DNA from 3 places in the Streptomyces sp. NPDC028289 genome. Region 2 is predicted to be linked to each of the others. Evidence: riboswitches for the same ligand, from Rfam matches in the RefSeq annotation. Region 2 holds a riboswitch; each other region holds the start of a gene.
The links. A riboswitch is a leader RNA that binds a small molecule or an ion and turns the genes downstream of it on or off. The one in region 2 is predicted to bind cyclic di-AMP.
Positions count from the first base shown of each region.

Region 1: it holds a riboswitch for cyclic di-AMP, as region 2 does, so the genes downstream of both, ACZ4UV_RS30445 (C40 family peptidase) here and ACZ4UV_RS16155 (C40 family peptidase) in region 2, are expected to answer to the same signal.
Region 3: it holds a riboswitch for cyclic di-AMP, as region 2 does, so the genes downstream of both, ACZ4UV_RS13120 (M23 family metallopeptidase) here and ACZ4UV_RS16155 (C40 family peptidase) in region 2, are expected to answer to the same signal.

Region 1 is NZ_JBVHTI010000006.1:270,236-277,519, reverse strand. Features, by position in the region: gene ACZ4UV_RS30455 (lipase family protein) at 1-1,096, opposite strand, end outside; gene ACZ4UV_RS30450 (DUF1996 domain-containing protein) at 1,347-3,317, opposite strand; cyclic di-AMP (ydaO/yuaA leader) riboswitch at 3,723-3,898, shown strand; gene ACZ4UV_RS30445 (C40 family peptidase) at 3,909-6,212, shown strand; gene ACZ4UV_RS30440 (NAD-dependent epimerase/dehydratase family protein) at 6,240-7,284, opposite strand, start outside.
Region 2 is NZ_JBVHTI010000003.1:435,183-442,466, reverse strand. Features, by position in the region: gene ACZ4UV_RS16165 (M23 family metallopeptidase) at 1-19, shown strand, start outside; gene pcrA (DNA helicase PcrA) at 90-2,576, opposite strand; cyclic di-AMP (ydaO/yuaA leader) riboswitch at 2,889-3,063, shown strand; gene ACZ4UV_RS16155 (C40 family peptidase) at 3,071-4,219, shown strand; gene ACZ4UV_RS16150 (tellurite resistance/C4-dicarboxylate transporter family protein) at 4,446-5,414, shown strand; gene ACZ4UV_RS16145 (hypothetical protein) at 5,427-5,780, opposite strand; gene ACZ4UV_RS16140 (C40 family peptidase) at 6,293-7,284, shown strand, end outside.
Region 3 is NZ_JBVHTI010000002.1:1,152,559-1,159,842, forward strand. Features, by position in the region: gene ACZ4UV_RS13110 (tyrosine-protein phosphatase) at 1-48, opposite strand, end outside; gene ACZ4UV_RS13115 (alpha-galactosidase) at 247-2,319, shown strand; cyclic di-AMP (ydaO/yuaA leader) riboswitch at 2,627-2,787, shown strand; gene ACZ4UV_RS13120 (M23 family metallopeptidase) at 2,792-3,739, shown strand; gene ACZ4UV_RS13125 (SGNH/GDSL hydrolase family protein) at 3,921-4,706, shown strand; gene ACZ4UV_RS13130 (TetR/AcrR family transcriptional regulator) at 4,751-5,353, opposite strand; gene ACZ4UV_RS13135 (GNAT family N-acetyltransferase) at 5,396-5,920, opposite strand; gene ACZ4UV_RS13140 (helix-turn-helix domain-containing protein) at 5,919-6,530, shown strand; gene ACZ4UV_RS13145 (MFS transporter) at 6,527-7,284, shown strand, end outside.

The sequences.
Region 1 (7,284 bases), on a different contig from region 2:
GGTCGTCGCTGACGCCGGTGGCCAGCCGGACCGGGCTCGCGGGCGCGGTCCGGCCGATGCGCTGTTCGTCCAGGAAGGCCTGGAGGGCGGGTTCCTCGCCGATGACGTCGGAGATGGAGCTGCCGTCGTTCGTCCAGGCGGTGCTGTGCTGGGAACCGTAGGCGAGCAGCGCGTCGCCGACGCACATGGTCGACAGGTCGGCGAGGGCGGCCCGGCCCGCCGTGCCGAGATGGGCGTCGACGATCGGTTCGAGCGCCGGGTCGGCCTGGACGAAGCCGTTGACCGCCCAGCCGAGGGCGCCCGCCAGGTCGCTGCCGTCGATGGCCGCGGTGACGGCGGTGAGGTCGGCGGGCGGCGCCCCGGCGTAGGTGCCGGAGAGGGTGATGTCCGGGGCGTAGGCGGGCTGCAGCTCGGCGGCCGCGGCGGTGGCGCCGCCGCCCTGGCTGTAGCCGAACAGGCCCACGCGCGAGGCGGCGGTGACCGAGGCGCCGGGCAGGTTCCGGGCGGCGCGTACGGCGTCCAGGACGGCGTGGGCGCCGTCGAGCCGGTTGACGTAGGTGTGGAGCCGGTCCGTGGCGCCGAGTCCTACGTAGTCGGTGACGACGACCGCGACGCCCTCGGCGAGCAGCCGGTAGATCGACAGGTCCTCGTACCCGACGGACACGGTCCGGCCGTTGAGGAGCAGCGGGTACTGCAGGCCCATGGAGGCGGCGCACTGGTCGCCCTGTCCCATGGTGCCGGGGGCCAGCGCGACCAGCGGGCGGGCGCCGGGGCCGAGCCAGGGGGCGGTGGGCTCGATGTAGGCGCCGGTGACGGCGACGGGGTCGCCCGCCGAGTCGGTGGGCCTGTACATCAGGCGGGTCGCGGTGCCCGGCAGCGGGCCGGACAGGCTCGGCAGGCTCAGGGCCAGCGGGAGGGGTTCGGTGCGTACGAGGGATCCGTCGGCCGTGGGGAGGGTGGCAGGCGGGTCGTAGAAGGCGGGGATGGTGACGCCCCGGGAGACCTCCGCCTGGGAGGCCGTGGCCTGCAGGGTCTGGAGACAGAGGCAGGCGGCAGCGGCGACGGCGGTGGCCACCAGACGGACACGGACAGGCATGGGGAACCTCCTGGACGTGCTGGACGTGGGAGGTGCAACGGACGTCCCCGGAGCGGCCGACGGGGCGGGTGCGGTTTACCCGACGGTAACGAGCCGTGCATTACCGGCGGTAGCAGTCGGTAGGTTACGGTTCAGTAATATGACGGTAGGTCAACAAAAAGCGCTGGGCGGGCTCGGCAGCGCGGAGCACGACGAGATGCTCCCCACGTTCGAGCCCGCCCAGGACACGCTGACCGGTAGGTGAGAGGGGTCAGACCGAGTTCCGCCTGGTGCGCCAGAGCAACGCGGCCCCGCCGGCCAGCAGCAGGCCGCCGAAGACGGCGGGCCACAGGTGGGCGCCGGTCTCGGCGAGACCGCCCTGGACGGCCTGGGGTTCGGTCTGGGGCTCCGTCCCGGAACCGGTGGCCGGGGTCTCCTGGCCGGCCGGGGCGGCGACCGCGGTGCCGGTCGGCGCGGCGGAGTCACCGGCGGTCGGTGCCTCGGTGTCGGGCCGCTGCGTCGGCTCGCTGATCACACCGCCGCCCGACGACTTGGTGGTCGACGTCCTCTTCGGCGACGCGGTCGCGTAGACCCTCGGCAGCCCGGTGCCGCCGGAGCCCGGAGCGGTGGCGGTGGCGGTGGCGGTCTGCGTGGCCGGGGTGCCGACCGGTGGCTCGGACGACGGCTGCTCGGTCGCCGGCTCGGACGGCTCGGCGCTCTGCGACTCGGCCGGCGGCGTGACCGGGCTCGCGGTCCCGCTCGGCTCGGACGGCTCGGATGGCGCCGCGCTCTGCGACGGCGGCTGCTCGTCGGCCCCGGCCCCGCAGGTCCGGCCGGAGTTGATGCAGTCGACCATCTTCCGCATCAGGCCCTCGTCGAAGACGTTGATGAAGTCGCCGTGGTCGGTGACCGGCTTGTGCAGCTGCTCGGGGAACGAGTCGACCGCGAACAGCGGGACCGTACGGCCGCCGTCCTGGAGGCTCGGCGCGTCCACGGCGTAGACGATGCGCTGCACCAGCTGCGGGATGGCCTGGAATCCGGCCGGGCAGCTGCCGTCGGGGGCCTCGAACGCCACGTGGGTGCGGTGGTTGGCGCTGTCGATGTTCCGGCCGTCCCAGCAGCTCTGGAACCTGAACGTGCGCACGACGTCGCTGCCCGAGGGGCAGAGCGGGTACTTGTCCTTGAGCTGCCGGTTCTCGTAACCGGTGCAGCTCCAGGAGGCGTTGGCGTTGGCCGGGCCGTTGACAAACGCCTTGGCGTCACCGGTGATGATGCGCAGCAGCCGCGGCATCTCGGTGACCTTGGAGGTCGGGTTGCCCTCGAAGGTCAGCGTGACCTCCTTCGCCGTGACGATCTGCCCGGCGTTGCCCTCGGTGCCGCCGCCCGGCTTGTCGGCGTCCCGCTCCTGCTTGCCGTTCTGCAGCCGCAGCACGGGCCAGTAGTACGTGGACTTGTCACCCTGGTCCGCGCAGCTGGTGTCGGCGTTCGCGAGGTCCTGGTCGCTGGCGAAGGCGTTGTTGGACTGGTTGCCGATGTAGTCGTGGAAGTGGTGGGCGCCGTTGGAGACCCCGGGCGCGACGATCACGTTGTCCGAGTTGAACAGTCCGTTCGCGTTGACGCCGCAGCTGGAGCTGAAGGTGCCGCTGGAGCCGCCGGGCCGCTCGGCCGGGGTGGTGACGTCGGGCTGGACGGAGGTGATGTCCGCGTAGTCGGCGGCGACCGGGCCGTTGCCGCCCTGGCCGCCGGCGCCGGTGCCCTGGCTCGGTGCGGCGCTGCCCTGGCCGCTCTGGCTCGGCGTGGCACCGCCCTGCGGTGCCGCTGACTGCCCGTCACCCTGGTTCGACGAGCGCAGGGTGCAGGCGGCGAGGTCGTCCAGGCCCTGCGGACGGTCGCCCTCGCGGCCGATGGCTTCGGCGATGCGCTGGAGCGACGCGGACCGCTGCTCCTTCAGCGGGCCGATGATCGCCTGGTCGGCGAAGGCCGGGTTCTGCTCGATCTCGGCGGCGTGCTCGGTGAGTTGCTGGTAGGCGACGGCGATCTGCTGGTCCATCCGGGCGAGTTCACCGTCGACGTCGGCCCGGGCCCCGTCCGGTACCGAGGTCAGCCGGCTGCCGACGTCGGGGCAGTAGACCGTGGGCGCGGACAGCACCTGGCCGGTGGCGACCTGCCCCTGCTGGTCCCCGCCGCCCTCGGTGGCCGAGGCATAGACGTTCACCGCCACCAGTCCTGCGCCGCCGAGCATCAGGGCGACCGCTGCGAAGGTCGCGCGCTGTGCGCCGGTCGGGCGTCTGCGCCTGTTGCGTCTCAAGGTCGTTCCCCTGTGTCGTGGGCGGCCGGGCATGGAAATCCCCCGCCCTATACGGCTCACGGCACCACCGCGTTCAACAGACCCGCGAATTCACGGTGACCTCACAGGAAGCGGGTGTCCCGGAACAGGAGGAACGCGACCGACGGCAACGCCCCGGTGACCCTGCGAATGCAATGGATGCGCGCGAAATGCCGTTCCGTACGGTCGAGTTCCGAACGCTACGACGAACATCACAAATACGTATCGGACATTAGCCACTTCAACCTTCACACGAGTGACACAAGTTGGCTAAGTTGACGGGCAAGCCGCTCGGCTCCCCCCGGCGAATCCCGTCGGGCCGCGCGGCCTCCGCCGAGTCCGGTGCCCCTCAGGGGCGGATCCGGAGCCGGGGACCCAACCGAACCACTGGGGTGAATCGGCCGCCGTCCGCGAGGACAAGGGCCGTAGGGCATGCCTTCCGGATTCCACCGCCCGAACCCGACAGCTAACCCGGTAGGCGGAGTACGGAAGGAGCACGACCCCTCAATGGCGCCCGAGAGCCGTGACGAGGTTCGACAGCGGATCGACAGCCTCTACGACCAGGCCGAGAACGCCACCGGGAACTACAACGCCACGCGTGCGTTGAGCGGGGGCTCGCGCTCACGCGGTGTCCCGCTGTTCAAGCGGCCCCGGCGCGACGACCCGGGCCTGGACAACATCGCCCGTGAGTGGTTCGAGGGAGCACGTTCGAAGCTGGGGCCGAGCGTTCCGGCCGCGCTGCCCACCGACCGGCAGCCCGCCCGCCCCGGCCCGCGCCGGCCCGTCAGCGCCATGGCCGCCGACCTGCTCGGCCAGCTGGAGGACTCCGGCCCGGCCCGGCTGGAGCTGACCGCGGGACCGTCCGCGCAGAGCGAGATCGAGGTCGTCCGTGAACTGCCGGCGCGCCCGAAGCTGGAGCTGACGGCGGGGCCCGCCGCGGCGCTGCCCGCGGGGTCTTCGGGTGCGCCGCGGGCGCTGCCCGCCGCCGGGCCGCAGCGGCCCACGCCGGGTACCTCGAAGACCAAGAACCAGCTCAAGCTCGCCAAGGCGCGCGAGGTGCTGTCCCAGCGCACCGGGCAGCGCGCGATCGCCGCCCTCGACGCGGCCCCGGCCCCCGCCGCCCAGGCCGCTCCACCGGCGCCCAGCCCCTGGCCGACGCCCGAGCGCCAGGCCCCGGCGCAGCCGTGGCAGGCTCCCGCCGCCGGCATACCGAACCAGCGCTCCGGCAGCGGCTCCTTCCGGACCGACTCCCCCGCCGCCACCCGCGCGCTCCCGGCGGTGACCGAGACGGGCGGCATCCCGATCGTGTCCCCGTCGGACACCGGGACCTTCCGCATCATGACCCCGGGGGGTGCCGACAGCGCCCCGACCCGGGCCTCGGCGGACTCGGGCGGCTTCCGCGTCATGACCCCGGGCGGCTCGGGCGGCGGAACCTACCAGAGCGCGCCCGCCATGGACGCGGGCGCCGCCCAGGCCCCGGCACCGTCCCCGGGGGACACCGGCTCCTTCCGCATCATGACGCCGGGTGCCACGGGTTCGTTCCCGATGCCGACCCCGGCCGACGCGGGCGCCTTCCCGACTGCCGACCCCATGGCGAGCACGAGCGTCCTGCCGACCGTGGACCCCATGGCGAGCACGAGCTTCTTCCCGACGGCGGCTCCCACGGACACGGGCGCGTTCCCGACCACCGCCCCCACGAACAGCGGCGCCTTCCCGACGGCGGCGCCCGCCGTTCCCGCGGCCGCTCCCGCCCCGGCCCCCGGCCCGATGGACCCCGGCGGCTTCCGGGTCATGTCGCCGAACGCGGCCGCCGCCTACCCGGACGTACCGCCGGTCACGGCCGACACCGCCTACGGCATCGGCGCGTACACCACGGCGGCCCCCGCGGCGCCCATGGCCGCCATGCCACCGGCCGCTCCCTTCGCCGCGGCCCCCGCCGCCGACATGTCCGGCGCCTACGCGGCTGGCCTGCAGCCCGCCGACGATGCCTACGCCTACGCCTACGCGGCAGGCATGCAGCCCGCCGACGGTGCCTACGCCTACGCGGCCACCATGGCCATGCCCACGGCGATGGCAGCGCCCGCCGCCGCGATGCCCACGCCGATGCCCGCGCCGATGCCCGCGCCGGCGGGGGCACCGATGGCGGCCCCCATGGCAGCACCCGCGGCGGCACCGATGGCTGCCCCCATGGCAGCGCCGATGGCGGCACCCCCGGCCCCGGCGATGGCCGCGGCGCCGATGGCCATGACCGCGGCGCCCGAGGCGATGGCGGCGCCCGCGCCGGCCATGGCGATGACCGCCGCCGCCCCGGCCCCGGTCTTCACCGCCCCGCTCCCCACCACGCCCCTGCCGACCGCACCCCCGCAGGTCCCCGCCCCGGCGCCCACCGCAGCCGCGCCCGGCGCCTACGCCGAACCCGGTGCCTTCGTCCAGCCGGGCGTCGGGGCCGAGCCGGGCAAGGCCATGAAGGCGCTGGCGTTCGCCCGGGAGCAGATCGGCCGGCCGTGTGTCTGGGGAGCCACCGGGCCGGGGGCGTACGACGCCTCCAGCCTGACCCAGGCCGCCTGGCGCGCCGCCGGTGTCACGCTGCCGCGTACCGCGCAGGAGCAGACGCTGGCCGGCACGCCGATCACGCTGGCCGCCGTCGAACCCGGTGACCTGGTCTTCTTCTTCGACGACGACAGTCACGTCGGGATCTACGCGGGCGGCGGCACGATGGTGCACGCGCCGAGCCCCGGGGCGCTCATCCGCGAGGAGTCGATCTACAACGCCGGGGAGTCGGCGATCCACCGCGTGATCCGCCCGGCCTGACCCCCCTGTGCCCCCCGGCCGTCGGGCTCAGACCCTCCGCCGCCGCGTGCGCCAGCTCTCGTGGTGGTCCAGGAGGGTCTCCTCGACGGGCCGGTAGGCAAGACCCAGTTCGTGGACGCTGCGGCCGTTGTCGACGCGGAAGCGGATGCCGAGGTGCTTGCGTATGTAGTCCTGGGTGAGGCCGAAGAGCGGGCCGAGGACCCGTACCGGGCCGTGCGGGAGCGCGGTGCGCGGCAGGCGTGGGTCCCAGGGGTGGCGGGTGCGGATGATCCGGGACATCTCGTGGAACGACGTCATCGTCTCGTTGGCCACGATGTATCGGCCCCTGGCCACCGGGTTCTCCGCCGCCGCGATGTGCGCGTCGGCCACGTCGCGGACGTCCGCGGTGGTGAAGCTGAAGTCCGGGGCCCCGTAGCAGAAGTAGCCCTTGAACAGCTCGTCGAGCAGGAAGAGGCTGCCGGACTCGGAGGCGGGGGTGAGGGAGGGGCCCAGGATCAGGCCGGGGTTGATCGAGACCATGCGCCAGCGGTCCTGGGCGGCTTCGGCGTCCCAGGCGGCGCGCTCGGCGACCGTCTTGGCGTAGTGGTAGGGGTTGTCCACCACCGTGCTGGTGGTGTTGAAGTACTTCTCCGTCAGGACCTCGCCGGCCATCCCGCGGACGTCGGCGTAGTCGCCGAAGATCGCGCCCACGGTGGAGGTGAAGACCAGGGTATCCACCTCCGGCGTGCGCTCGACGCTGCCGAGCACGTTGCGGGTGCCGAGCAACGCCGGGTCCACCACGTCCCGTTGGCCGTCCCTGATCCGCTCCGGCATCAGGAACGGCGAGGCGACGTGGAAGACGGTCGCGCAGCCATGGAAGGCCGTGTCGAAGGAGCCGTCCGTGAGCAGGTCGGCCTCGAACAGGGTGAGCCTGCCGGGGAAGGCCTCCTGAAGCTCCCACAGGGGCCGTACCTTCGCCGCGCGGGACGCGCGGCGGACGGTCGCGCGCACCCGGTACCCGCGCTCCAGCAGCCGCCGTACCAGATGGCTCCCGACGAACCCGCTGCCGCCGGTCACCGCGACGGTCGTCTCC
Region 2 (7,284 bases):
CGGGCTCGACCCGACCTGAGCCGGCCGATACCGGCGGGCCCCGCCGCAGCGGGGCCCGGTACCGCGCCTTCGCCGCTACGCCTTCTCCACTACAGCTTCTCCACCGGCGCATACCGAAGGAGCAGCCGCTTCGGCTTGGCGTCGCCGAAGTCGATCGTCGCCTCCGCGTTGCCGCCCGTGCCCTTCACCGCGACGACCGTGCCGAGGCCGAACTGGTCGTGGGTCACGCGGTCGCCGACCACCAGCGAGACCACCGGCTTCTCCGAGGTCCGCCGGGTGGCGAAGCCGGACGCGCCCGACGCCGAGGAGCGCGAGCGGGTCGAGGAGAGCGAGGCCGCCACGCCCGCGACGGGCCCGGAGGAGACCGGCGCCGTCGCCCCGGTCCGCTTCCACTCCAGATACGCGCCCGGGATCTCCTCCAGGAAGCGCGAGGGCGGGTTGTACGACGGCTGACCCCAGGCGCTGCGCATCGCCGACCGCGTGAGGTAGAGCCGCTCCCGCGCGCGCGTGATGCCGACGTAGGCGAGGCGCCGTTCCTCCTCGAGCTCCTTGGTCTGGCCGAGGGAGCGCATGTGCGGGAAGACGCCGTCCTCCATACCGGTCAGGAACACCACCGGGAACTCGAGGCCCTTGGCGGTGTGCAGGGTCATCAGGGTGATGACGCCGTCGCCGTTCTCGTCCTCGTCGGGGATCTGGTCGGAGTCGGCGACCAGGGCCACCCGCTCCAGGAAGTCGGCGAGCCCGCCCGGTTGCTCTCCCTCGCCGGACTCCTGCTCGAACTCCAGCGCCACGGAGGCGAGTTCCTGGAGGTTCTCGATGCGGGTCTCGTCCTGCGGGTCCGTCGAGCTCTGCAACTCGGCCAGGTAACCGGTGCGTTCGTAGATCGCCTCCAGGACCGTGGCGGGTCCGGCGCCGGACTCCACGACCGTACGGAGGTCCTCCATCAGCGTGTTGAACCGCTTGACCGCGTTCGTCGACCGCGCGGCCATGCCGTACGCCTCGTCGACGCGCCTGAGCGCCTGCGGGAAGCTGATCTTCTCGCGCTGGGCGAGGGCGTCGATCATCGCCTCCGCGCGGTCCCCGATACCGCGCTTGGGGACGTTGAGGATGCGCCGGAGCGGGACCGAGTCCTCCGGGTTGGCCAGCACCCGCAGGTACGCCAGGACGTCCCGGACCTCCTTGCGCTCGTAGAAGCGGACGCCGCCGACGACCTTGTAGGGCAGGCCGACGCGGATGAAGATCTCCTCGAAGACACGGGACTGCGCGTTGGTGCGGTAGAAGACGGCGACATCGCCCGCCTTCGCCTCGCCCGCGTCCGTCAGACGGTCTATCTCCTCGGCGACGAACTGCGCCTCGTCGTGCTCGGTGTCGGCGACGTAGCCGGTGATCTGCGCGCCCGCGCCCGCGTTGGTCCACAGGTTCTTCGGGCGGCGGGACTCGTTGCGCTCGATGACCGCGTTGGCGGCGGAGAGGATCGTCTGGGTGGAGCGGTAGTTCTGCTCCAGGAGGATCGTCGTCGCGTTCGGGTAGTCCTCCTCGAACTGCAGGATGTTGCGGATCGTGGCGCCCCGGAAGGCGTAGATCGACTGGTCGGCGTCACCGACGACGCAGAGCTCGGCGGGAGGCAGGTCGTGCTCGGCGGGCGGGGTGCTCTCGTCGTGCGCGCCGGTGCCGACCAGCTCGCGCACGAGCGCGTACTGGGCGTGGTTGGTGTCCTGGTACTCGTCCACCAGGACGTGCCGGAAGCGGCGGCGGTAGTGCTCGGCGACGTCCGGGAAGGCGCGCAGCAGGTTGACCGTCGTCATGATCAGGTCGTCGAAGTCGAGGGCGTTCGCCTCGCGCAGCCGCGACTGGTAGAGGGCGTAGGCCTGGGCGAGGGTCTTCTCGAAGCCGTCGCTCGCCCGGGCGGCGAAGTCCTCCTCGTCGACCAGCTCGTTCTTCAGGTTGCTGACCTGGGCGCTGAACGACTTCGGCGGGAACCTCTTGGGGTCGAGGTCCAGGTCTCGGCAGACCAGGGCCATCAGGCGCTTGGAGTCGGCCGCGTCGTAGATCGAGAAGGAGGAGGTGAAGCCGAGCTTCTTGCTCTCCCTCCGGAGGATCCGCACGCAGGCGCTGTGGAAGGTCATCACCCACATCGCGTTCGCGCGCGGGCCGACGAGGTGCTCGACCCGCTCCTTCATCTCGCCCGCGGCCTTGTTGGTGAAGGTGATCGCGAGGATCTGGCCCGGGTGCACATTGCGCGCGCCGAGCAGGTGGGCGATGCGGTGGGTGAGCACGCGCGTCTTGCCGGAACCGGCGCCGGCCACGATGAGCAGCGGGGAGCCGGCGTGCACGACGGCGGCCCGCTGGTTGTCGTTCAGCCCCTCCAGGAGTGCGGCCGGGTCCAGGGCCGGGCGGGCGGCGCCGTCGCGGTAGTAGGCGTCCCGGTCCGGGGGCACGTCGAACTTCCCGCCGAACAGATCGTCCGGAATCGACTCCGGAGCGTGCTCGTCCTCGGGCGGCGGCGGGGGTTCCTCGTCATGGCCGCGGGGGGCCTGGAGGCTCGCCAGGAAGCTGTCGTCAAAGAGGCTGCTCATCGCTCTCCGAGTCTAGGGCGCCCCACCGACAACCGGCCGCCGCCCCGAAAACTCGCCCCGGTGACCGAACAGATCCGTTCGGTCACAGCAGGTCGACGCGCGTCACACGGCCGCGAAGGCCCACCACGAACCTCTCAACAATCCATGGCAAGTTACCCATAACGTCCCGGATCACCCCGCCTGAACAAATCCCGACGCCAAGGTCACGAAAATGTATCGGGCATATCGCACATCAAACTTCACAGAGACCACACGAGTTGGCTAGCGTGCCGGGCAGGCCGTACGACCCCCACCGGCGAACGTCGCCGGGCCGCACGGCCTCCGCCGAGTCCGGGGCGCCACCGCGCATCCGGAGCCGGGGACCCACACCGATCCCGGGGTGAATCGGTCCCGACTCCCCTCCGGGGAACGGACCGTAGGGCAACCCTTCCGAACCACCCGCCCGAACCCGACAGCTAACTCGGTAGGCGGACCGCTGGAAGGAGTCGCCCCCGTTGGCGTCGCACCGCAAGTCCCGGCCGTCAGGAACACGCGCGGCAGGCATACGCACCCCCGCACTGGCCACCGCCGCCCTCACCTCCATGGCCCTGTTCTCCCAGACGGCCGAGGCCGCGCCCTCCTCGGACGGCAAGCCGAGCCTGGAGGAGGTCGAGAAGAAGGTCGACGCCCTCTACCGGCAGGCGGAGTCGGCGACCGAGAAGTACAACGCCGCCAAGGAGCGGACCGGCAGTCAGCGCAAGCAGGTCGACACCCTGCTCGACGACGTCGCCAGACGCACCGACCGGCTCAACAAGGCGCGTGAGGAACTGGGTTCGTTCGCCGCGGCCCAGTACCGGACCGGGGCGAGCGTTCCCGACACGGCGACCTTCCTGCTCGCGGACAGCCCCCAGGGCTACTTCGACCAGGACCAGCTGATGAGCCGCCTGACCGCGCGCCAGAAGGGCGCGGTCGACGACTACGTCACCCAGCAGTCCGCGACCATGAAGAAGCGGCAGGAGGCCACCCGGAGCCTCGAGTCGCTCACCGAGACGCAGGACGACCTCAGGACCGCGAAGACCACGGTGCAGACGAAGCTGGCCTCCGCGCGGGAGCTGCTGTCCCAGCTGACGGCCGCGGAGAAGGCCCGGCTGGCGGCGATCGAGAAGCGGCAGCAGGAAGCGGCGGACCGCAAGGCGGCGGAGCTGGCGAAGCAGCAGGCCGCGGCGGCCGACCGGGCGACGTCGTCGTCCACCGCGTCGGGCAGCTCCTCTTCCGGCACGTCGAGCAGCTCGTCCTCCGCCTACGCCACGAAGGCCGCCAAGGCGATCGCCTTCGCCCGCGCGCAGATCGGCAAGCCCTACGTCTGGGGCGCCACCGGCCCCGGCTCCTACGACTGCTCCGGGCTCTCCCAGGCCGCCTGGAAGGCCGCGGGCGTCTCCCTGCCGCGCACCACCTACGACCAGGTGAACGCCGGCACCACCGTCCCCCTCGCCGACGCCCAGCCCGGCGACCTGGTCTTCTTCTACGACGACGTCAGCCACGTCGGCATCTACATCGGCAACGGCATGATGATCCACGCCCCGAAGCCCGGCGCCTACGTCCGGGAGGAGTCGATCTACTACGGCGGCGAGTCGATCATCCACAGCGTGGTGCGCCCGGCCTGACCCGACGGGGCGCCCACCACCCCGGGGGCGCCGCCTCCCGCTTCTCTTCGCCGGCCCCGCACGCACAGCGGCGCCCGCCGCCCGCCACGCACCCGCAGCCGCTCCCCCACATCCCCCCGCGCTCCCGTCCGCCGCGACCGTACGGCTCGCGCGGTCGGCGCCGTTTCGGGCCGCACGCGCGCGTGCCCCGCTCGTCCAGCGGGCGGCACTCCCTAGCATCAGGGGCATGTCCGGCATTTCACCCCTCCGCGGCTGGTGGGCGCAGCGTCCGCCGGCGGCCGGGGCCGCCGTGATGGCCACCGGCATCATGTCGGTGGGGTTGCACCTGGCGGGCGCCGAGACCGTGTCCCGGGTGGCGCTGGTACTGACCTGCGTGATGTGGGCGGCGCTGGCGGCGGACTTCGTCGTACGGCTGGCGCGCGACCGCCTGCGGTGGGCGCGGGAGGCGCGGACGCCTGGCGCGCTCACCGCCGTGGCGGCGACGACGGTGCTGGGGACGCGGTTCTCGGCGCTCGGGTGGCAGACCCTGGCCGAGGCCCTGCTGGCGCTGTCGGTGGCGCTGTGGCTGCCGTTGCTGGTCCTCGTCGTGCGGCACTGGAAGCCGCGGATGCCCGGCGCGGTGTTCCTGGCCTGTGTGGCCACGCAGGGGCCGGCCGTGCTGGGTGCGACGCTGGCGGCGGCCGTGACCACGGCATGGCTCGCACACCTCTCGCTGGTCCTGTTCTGGGTGGGGCTGGCGATGTACGGGCTCGCCGTGCCCCGGTTCGAGTGGCGGCAGATCGCCCAGGGGCCCGGTGACCAGTGGGTGGCGGGCGGCGCGCTCGCGATCTCGGCGCTGGCCGGGGCACGGCTGCTGGCCGCCGACAGTGCGCGGCTGTACCTGTGGAACGACGACGACCAGGGCGTCCTGCGCGTGGTGACGGTGGCGCTGCTGGTCCTGGACCTGGCCTGGTACGTCGTCCTGCTGGCCGCGGAGGTGGCGTGGCCCCGCCCGCGTTACGACATGCGCCGCTGGTCGACGGTGTTCCCGATGGGGATGACGGCGACGGCGACGCTGTCGGTCGCGGCCGCCGTCGGCGGCGCGTGGCTGAGGTGGCCGGGGCGGGTGCTGGTGTGGGTCACGGTGGCGGCCTGGCTGACGGTGGCGGCCGGTGCGGCGGCGGACGCCCGTGCCGCTCTCAGGAAGACCCGCTGAGGATGCCGGGGATCAGGTCCACAGGACGGCGATGAAGATGTTCACCACCGTGAGCAGGCCCACCAGGCCGAAAGCGCCCTTCTCGACCTTCTCGTCGTCCCGCTTCACGTAGACGAGCCCGAGGATCACGATCAGCAGGGCGAGCTTCACGCCGATCTTGATGGTGTTGACGTGGTGGTCGTCGGCCTCGTTGAGACCGACCAGGATCACGCCGGTCGCGAGCATGGTGAACGCGCCGTGCAGCATCCCGGGGACGAACCGGGCCGTGCCCTGGCCCATCGCCTTCATCTGGGTGAGGAAGCCGCCGAGGAGCGCGGCGATGCCGATGATGTGCAGGCCGACGAAGAGATGGATGAGTACGTCCATGGCCCCGGAGCCTAATCAGGGCCCCCGGGGGCACCGGCCACCGGCCCCTCCCCCGGCACCCGGCACCCGGCACCCGGCACCCGGCACCCGGCACCCGGCACCCGGCACCCGGCACCCGGCACCCGCATACATGCACCCCATAGCACCCCGCGTCCCCCATCAGCCCCGGAACCGCCGCTTCGGTCATCCCGCCCCGAGAAGCCGACGACTCCGGACCGGAATCCCGTTCACATACCGTCCGGTAACGATCCAGTCACGCCAATTCCGTGCATCGCGTTACCAAGCCGACACACCCGGGCCTAGCGTCCTCCCCCAGGTGAACGACTCCCCACCGCCGCCCGGGCCAGGGGCGGCAGTCGGACACCACCGCCGAGAAGGTCCGGCGGCGGCCCGCTCCCCCTGTGCGGGCCGCCGCCGGACGCGCAATCCGCACTCCCCGCGGCCGTACGGACGCTCCCCCCGGCGTGCCCACGGACGAGACGGCGGTCGTACGAAAGGACGGGACAGTCCAGGTGGCAGCGCACCGCAAGCCCCGACAGCGCTCGCTCGGCGGCAACACGGCCCGCACGGCCGTAACCCTCGCCCTCGCGGGCGCGGCCACCGCGACGGCCTTCGAAGGGACCGGAAACGCCGAGCCGCAACTGACACCGGCGCAGGTGAAGGCCAAGGTGGACCAGCTGTACCAGGAGGCCGAGGAGGCCACCCAGAAGTACGACGGAGCGAAGGACAGGGCCGACACGGCCCAGCATCGGCTGAAGTCGCTGCAGGACGAGACCGCCCGCGCGCAGGAGAAGCTCAACTCCGCCCGGGACGCGCTCGGTTCCTTCGCGGCCGCGCAGTACCGCGACGGCGGCATCGACCCGGCCTGGCAGCTGGCGCTGTCCAGCGATCCCGACCGGTACCTGGACGACGCGGCGTTCGCCGAGCGGGCCGGTGACCGGCAGGCCGGTGCGGTGGCACGGGTACGGCAACAGCTGCGGGAGATCGAGCAGTTGCAGGGTGCCGCACATGTCGAGCTGACGTCGCTGCGGTCCCGGCAGGCCGAGCTGAAGCGGGAGAAGGCCGCCGTCAACGGCAAACTGGGCGAGGCGCGACAGCTCCTGGACCGGCTGTCACCCCAGCAGCGGTCGGCGGTCGCGGCGGACGACGGCACCCAACGCGCCTCACGCTCCGCGTCGGACGCCCGCGCCCCGCTGACCGCCGGCAGCGTCGCCGCCACCGACTCCCGCGCCGCGGCCGCCATCGCCTACGCCTACTCGAAGCTCGGCAGCCCCTACGTCTGGGGCGCGACCGGCCCCGACGCCTTCGACTGCTCGGGCCTCGCCCAGGCCGCCTACCGCTCCGCCGGCGTCTCCCTCCCCCGCACCACCTACGCCCAGATCAACGCCGGCCGCCGCGTCTCGCGCTCCGAACTCCAGCCGGGCGACCTGGTGTTCTTCTACTCGGGCATCAGCCACGTCGGCATCTACATCGGCAACGGCCAGATGATCCACGCGCCCAACCC
Region 3 (7,284 bases), on a different contig from region 2:
GCGCACGCCGGCGAGCTCGGGCTCGGTCGACGGGACCTGCTGCGTCACGGGGGGCTCCTCCCGGTCGGCCCCGTCGGCGCTGCTCGTCGACGGGCACTGGACCGACCATACGACATCGGTTTCCACGGGCAATGAGTTGTCCACAGGCGTCGTCTCGGCGGCCCATGGCCCTTGCTTCCGGAGCCCGCGGCCCTTGATGATGTTGGGGCTTGAGCGGATCTGTTGGCACCTGTGTGAGGTTTCTCGATGGTGGACATCGCCGAAAACGGTCGTACCTGGCTCCTGTCGGGCCCCGCCAGCAGCTACGCGCTGCATCTGACGGAGTCCGACGAACTGCTCCACCTGCACTGGGGGCCGAGGATCCGGCTCGCCGACGCCGAGGAGCTCGGCACCCGGGGGCTGCCCGGCTACTGGCCCTTCGAGTCCCCGCTGGACGGCCGCGAGGAGTATCCCGTCGAGGGCGGCCCCCGCTTCGTCCGCCCCGCCCTGTCCGTGCGGACCGAGGAGCGCCGGGGCACCGAGTGGACCTTCGACTCCTACGAGGTCGAGGAGGACGAGCTCCGGCTGCGCTTCACGGACGACGGCATCGTCATCACCCTGCACTACCGGATGCGCGGCGACGTCGTCGAGCGCTGGGTGACCGTCGACAACGAGGGGCACACGCGCGTGGAGCTGCTGCGCGCCGACCCCGCCACCTGGACGCTCCCCGACCGTGAGGGCTGGCGGCTCTCCCAGCTGCACGGCCGCTGGGCCGCGGAGTCCCGGCTCACCAGCACCCCGCTCACCTACGGCGAGAAGGTCATCGGCAGCCGCCGCGGCCACACCGGCCACCAGCACCTGCCCTGGGTCGCCCTCGACACCGACGCCACCGAGGAGCGCGGCGAGGTCTGGGGCTGCGCCCTCGGCTGGTCCGGCTCCTGGCGGATCGCGGTCGCCCAGCTCCCGGACGCGCGCGTGCAGATCACCGGCGGCGCCGGCTACGACGACTCGGGCCTGCTGATGCTGGCCGAGGGCGAGTCGTACACCAGCCCCGTCTTCGCGGGCCTGTGGACCGACGGCGGTTTCGGCGGGGCGAGCCGCGCCTGGCACGCCTACCAGCGGGCGTACATCATCCCGGACGCCGATCAGGACCGGCCGGTGCTGTTCAACTCCTGGGAGGCCACCACCTTCGACATCTCCGAGGAGCAGCAGGCCACCCTCGCCCGCCGGGCCGCCGCGATCGGCGTCGAGCTGTTCGTGGTGGACGACGGCTGGTTCGGCGCCCGCACCAGCGACCGCGCCGGGCTCGGCGACTGGACGCCCAACCCGGACCGCTTCCCGAAGGGTCTCAAGCCGCTCGCCGACTACGTGCACGCCCTCGGCATGCAGTTCGGCATCTGGGTCGAGCCCGAGATGGTCAACCCGGACAGCGACCTGTACCGCGCACACCCCGACTGGGTGCAGTACCAGCCGGGACGGAAGCGGACGGAACTCCGCAACCAGCTCGTCCTCAACCTCGCCCGCGAGGACGTCCAGGAGTACCTGTGGGAGCAGCTCGACGCCCTGCTGTCCAGCGCTCCGATCGACTACGTCAAGTGGGACTTCAACCGCTGCTTCACGGACGCGGGCTGGCCCGGCGAGCCCTACCCGCAGCGCCTGTGGGTCGACCACGTGCGCGGGCTGTACGCCTTGCTCGACCGGATCCGGGCGGCCCACCCGAACGTGGCCATCGAGTCGTGCTCCGGCGGCGGCGGGCGGATCGACCTCGGGATCATGAGCCGTACCGACGAGGTGTGGACCTCCGACAACACCGACCCGCTGGACCGGCTCGCCATCCAGCACGGTTTCAGCCAGATCCACCCCGCCCGGGTGATGTCGGCCTGGGTCACCGACAGCCCGAACCACCAGCTCAACGGCCGGGTCAGCAGCCTGCGTTTCCGGTTCGTCAGCTCCATGGCCGGTGCGCTCGGCATCGGCGGCGACCTCTCGCAGTGGACCGAGGAGGAGCTCGCCGAGGCCGGCCGCTGGGTGGAGCTCTACAAGGAGATCCGGCACCAGGTGCAGCGCGGCGATCAGTTCCGGCTGCGGCCGCCGGCCGGCGGGCTCAGCGCGGTGCAGTACACGCTCGGCGACGAGACCGTCGTCCTCGCCTGGCTGCAGGCCCAGAGCTACGGCGAGCCGGCGCCGGCGCTGAGGCTGCAGGGGCTCGATCCGACAGCGTCATACGAATGCCGCGAAACGGGCGAAGTGCACCGGGGTGCCGTCCTGTTGCACCACGGGCTGCGCACCGGACTGAAGGGCGACCTGGATGCGGCAGTCATCCGGCTTCGCCGGATCTGACACATATGCCCGAATAGGTGCCTTCATTACAACTCGGCGTGTAATAAGGGGACGTGGCATGACGTGCGTGAGGAGCGTCATATTCGTGACCGTCCGTCGCGCGTCATGCTCACGTAATCCCGGTGTTCCGTAAGCGGATTGGAAAAGCGAACAGGCCGGAATTCACGGAGAGTGACCGGGATTTCCGGTAACGGATCAAGTGAAACCCGGACGGCCGGAACCGGACGCTTGTCCACGTCCGTCCTACTCGCTTACGTTCGCCACACATCCGGACGGAACGCCGAATCCTGCCGCCGCCCGGAGTCCCCACACACACTCACCCGTGCCCGGCAGGAGCGGGGGACCCACCAGGTAAGACCGCCTGTTCCGGTTCCCGGGACGGCTAGGGGTACAGCCACGCTTTCCGCCGTGGCCGGGCAGCTCCAGCCCGAACCCGACAGCTCACCTCGCAGGCGCCGGAGAGGAATGCGCCATGCCCGCGAAGGGTAAGCACCGCCGCCCCAAGTCCCAGCGTTTCACCCGCTCGATGGCCGTCGCCGGAACCGGTGGCGCCGCGCTGGCTCTGCCGCTCATGGGGGCCACCGGCGCCCACGCGGCCACTACGCAGTCCGTTTCCGAAAAGGCCGCCCAGACGCTTCCCGTGATCGGGAAGACCGCGGTGAAGGAGGCGCCCGCGGGGAATTCCGGCGCCGCGCATTTCGCGCACCGCATCTACACGGTGGTGCCCGGTGACTATCTCTCGAAGATCGCCCGCGAGCAGAACGTCCGCGGCGGCTGGCACCGGCTCTACGCCGACAACCGGCAGGCGGTCGGCGACAACCCCTCGCTGATCCACCCCGGACTCAAGCTCACCCTCGGTGGCCGGCACACCACGACGACGGACTCCGGCTCCCGTCCGCAGACGCAGTCGAACCCGCAGTCGTATTCCTCCTCCTCGTCCTCGGCCTCCTCGTCCTCCTCGTCCTCGTCCTCCTCCGCGGACGGCTCCGACGGTTCGGTCGCGACCACCTCCGGCTTCAACCTCCCGGTCGCCGCCGGCGCCGTCGGCACCGGTTACCACGTGGCCGGCAGCATGTGGTCCAGCGGCTACCACACGGGCGTCGACTTCGTCGTCCCGACCGGCACCCCGGTCAAGGCCGTCGGCGCGGGCACGGTCGTCACGGCCGGCTGGGGCGGCGCCTACGGCAACCAGGTCGTCATCCGGCTCGCCGACGGCTACTACGCGCAGTACGGCCACCTCTCCGCCCTCTCCGTCTCGGTCGGCCAGACCGTGACCGCGGGCCAGCAGGTCGGTCTCTCCGGCGCGACCGGCAACGTGACCGGCCCGCACCTGCACTTCGAGATCCGCACCACCCCCGACTACGGCTCGGACGTGGACCCGGTCGCCTATCTCCGCTCCAAGGGTGTCGCCGTCGGCTGACCAGGGGCCCTACGACCGACGCTTCAACGTCGGTGTTCAGGGCCTTATTCCAAGGTTGGCAAAGTATTTAAAAGTGTCTTATCTCACCGAGCGTCAACCCCTTATTACGGTCGCGTAGGTCACAACCGAAGGTGAATCATGGTCCGACGTGGGAGACGATTCGAAGAATGACAATGCATCAGTGATCGGGTCGTACGCGGCGGTGGGGGACAGCTTCACCGAGGGCGTGGGAGACCCCGGCCCCGACGGGGCGTTCGTCGGCTGGGCCGACCGGTTCGCGGTACTGCTGTCCGACCGGCGGCCCGAGGGCGACTTCGGTTACACCAACCTCGCCGTGCGCGGGAAACTGCTCGACCAGATCGTGGCGGACCAGGTGCCGCAGGCCCTGGAACTCGCCCCGGACCTGGTCTCCTTCTGCGCGGGCGGCAACGACATCATCCGCCCCGGCACCGACCCCGACGAGGTGGCCGAGCGGTTCGAGCGGGCCGTGGCCCGGCTGACCGAGGCCGTCGGTACGGTGCTGGTGACCACCGGCTTCGACACCCGGGGCGTGCCCGTCCTCAAGCACATGCGCGGCAAGATCGCCACGTACAACGGACATGTCCGGGCCATCGCCGACCGGTACGGCTGCCCCGTCCTGGACCTGTGGTCCCTGAAGACCATTCAGGACCGGCGGGCCTGGGACGACGACCGGCTGCACCTCTCTCCCGAGGGGCACACACGCGTGGCGCTGCGTGCGGGCCAGGTGCTCGGCGTCGAGGTGCCGGCCGACCCGGACCAGCCGTGGCCCCCGCTGCCGCCCCGCGGCACCCTGGAGGTCCGCCGCGACGACGTGCACTGGGCCCGCGAGTACCTCGTCCCCTGGATCGGGCGCCGGCTGCGCGGGGAGTCGTCCGGCGACCACGTGACGGCCAAGGGAGCGCTCTCCCCGGACGACATCAAGATGCGGATCGCTTCCGTGGCCTGAGGCGGAACCGGCGGGTAAGGGGTGGCCGCATTGCGGGCCGCCCCTTACTGCTGCCCGGACAGCCCCAGTTCGCGCGCCAGCGCCTCGTCGGCCCACTCCTGGGCCCTGGACCGGGCCACGGCACCGGGATACGACGTCAGCTGGACGGCGAGCCCGTCGAGCAGCGCGGTCAGCCGCAGCGCCGCAGCCGGGGGGTCAGGGCAGCCGAACTCGCCCGCGGCCACCCCCTCGGCGATGACCTCGGCGATCGCCGCCTTCCACTGCTGGTCCAGGCCCTTGGTGACGTCCCGTAGCGCGGGCTCGCGCAACGCCACCGCCCAGCCCTCGATCCACAGCCGCCAGCCCTTGGCCTGCCCGGTCGGCGCATACCAGCGCACCGCGGCCCGCAGCCGGCGCAGCGCCGACGTACGGCGGCCCAGCAGCTTGCGCAGATGCGCCAGGTCGTCCTCGGCGGCGTAGGTGAAGGCGGCGGCGACCAGCTTCTCCTTCGTCGAGAAGTGGTACAGCACCAGCGCGTTGCTCACCCCGAGCGCCGAGGCCACATCGGCGATCCGCACCGCCGCCACGCCCCGCGCCTCGATCTGTTCGATGGCGGCCCGCAGCAGTTCCTCCCGCCGCTCGGCCACGCTCAACCGCACTCTCGCCACGCGGTCACCCTAATCGGTCGTTCCCCCGTCCGCGTCGCCGTCTCAGGCCAGCGGCAGCCGCATGATCGTCAGGTCCAGCCGGCGGCCGAACTTGGTGCCCACCTCCCGGACCGTGCCGACGTGCTCGAACCCGAACCGGTCGTGCAGCCGGATCGACGCGGCGTTCCGGGCCTCGATGCCGGCGATCATCACATGGTGGCCGGCCTCGCGCGCCGCGGCGATGAGTGGGCCAAGCAGCGCGGAGCCGATGCCGAGCCCCTGGCTGCCCTCGCGGACGTAGACGGAGTTCTCCACCGTGTGCCGGTAGCCGTCCAGGGCGCGCCACGGGCCGTAGACCGCGAACCCGGCCACCTCTCCCGGCGCGTCGGCGACCTCGGCCACGAGCGCCGAGCCACGTTCGAGGTGGGCGGCGAACCAGGCCGCGCCCTCGGCGGGTGACTGCGGGGTCTCGGTCCACAGGGCCGTCGAGTGCTCGATCGCGTGATTGCGGATCGCGCGGACGGCCTCCTCGTCACCTGGACGGGCCGGGCGCACCGCCACCACGCATCTCTCGTATATTGGATTCATGTCCAACATAGTAGAACCACCGGTGGACCCGCTGGTGCGGCAGATCGCCGCCCGGGTCCGCACCGAACGGGAGCGCCGCCGCTGGACGCTGGCGCAGCTCGCGGACGCCTCCGGTGTCTCCCCGGCGATGATCAGCCGGATCGAACGCGGCGAGAGCAGCCCCACCGCGGTCGTCCTCGGCAAGCTGTCCGCCGCCTTCCAGATCGGCGTCGCCTCGCTGCTGGCCCTCGCCGAGGGCATGCAGGGCGCACAGGAACCCCTGGCCGACACCCCGGGCGTGCGGCGCGGCGCCGACGCCGCCGAGTGGCGCGACCCCGGCACCGGCTACCGGCGCCGCCAGATCACCGGCCCGCGCTTCCCGGCGGAGATCGCCGAGATCCGGCTGCCCGCCGGAGCCCGGGTGCCCTACCCGGCCGCGGCCTTCGCCTTCGTACGGCAGCTCGTCTGGGTCCTCGACGGCAAGCTCACCTTCCACGACGGCGACACGGTCCACGAACTCGACGCCGGCGACACCGTCGAACTCGGCGCACCCGTCGAGCGCGTCTTCGCCAACACCACCGACGCCGAGTGCCGTTACGCCGTCGTCCTCACCCGCGACACCCGGCCGTGAGCCGGCCGCTGCCCCGTGGCGGCACGTTCCTGCTGGCCGCCACAGCCGGGACGGCGATCGCGAACAACTACGCCGTGCAGCCCGCGCTCACCGCGGTCGCCACCGACCTGGACGTGCCGCTCTCCGTGATCGGCCTGGTGCCGACCGCCGCGCTCGCCGGCTGCATGACCGGCTTCGCCCTGTTGCTCCCGCTCACCGACCACCTCGCCCCCAACCGCCTGGTCGCCGCACAGCTCACGGCCCTGGCCGCCGCCCTCGGGCTCGCCGCCACCGCGCACGACGAGTTCGTACTGCTGACCGCCTACCTGCTCGTCGGCGCCGCCGCCAGTGTGGCCGCCCAGGCCGGCAACATCGCCGGCCGGCACGCCCCGCGGGGCCGCGGCGGGACCGGCGTCGCCCTCGTCGCCGCCGGCATGTCGGCCGGCATCCTGCTCAGCCGGCTGGCGGGCGGCGCCCTCACCGACGCCCTCGGCTGGCGGCGGATGCTCCTCGTCTTCGCCGCCGTCGCGCTGCTCGGCGCGCTCGCCGCCGCCACGCTCCTGCCCCGGCAACGGCCGCACGCCTCCCGCGGTTACCGCGCCACCCTGAGAGCCCTCCCGCCGCTGCTGCTGCATCAGCCGGGGCTGCGGCGCGCGGTGGCCACCGGCGCGCTCTGGTACTTCGCCTTCAACCTCGTCTGGATCGCCCTGACCCTGGCCCTGGCCCAGCCACCGCACTCGTTCGGACCGGCCGCCATCGGCCTCTACAGCCTGGC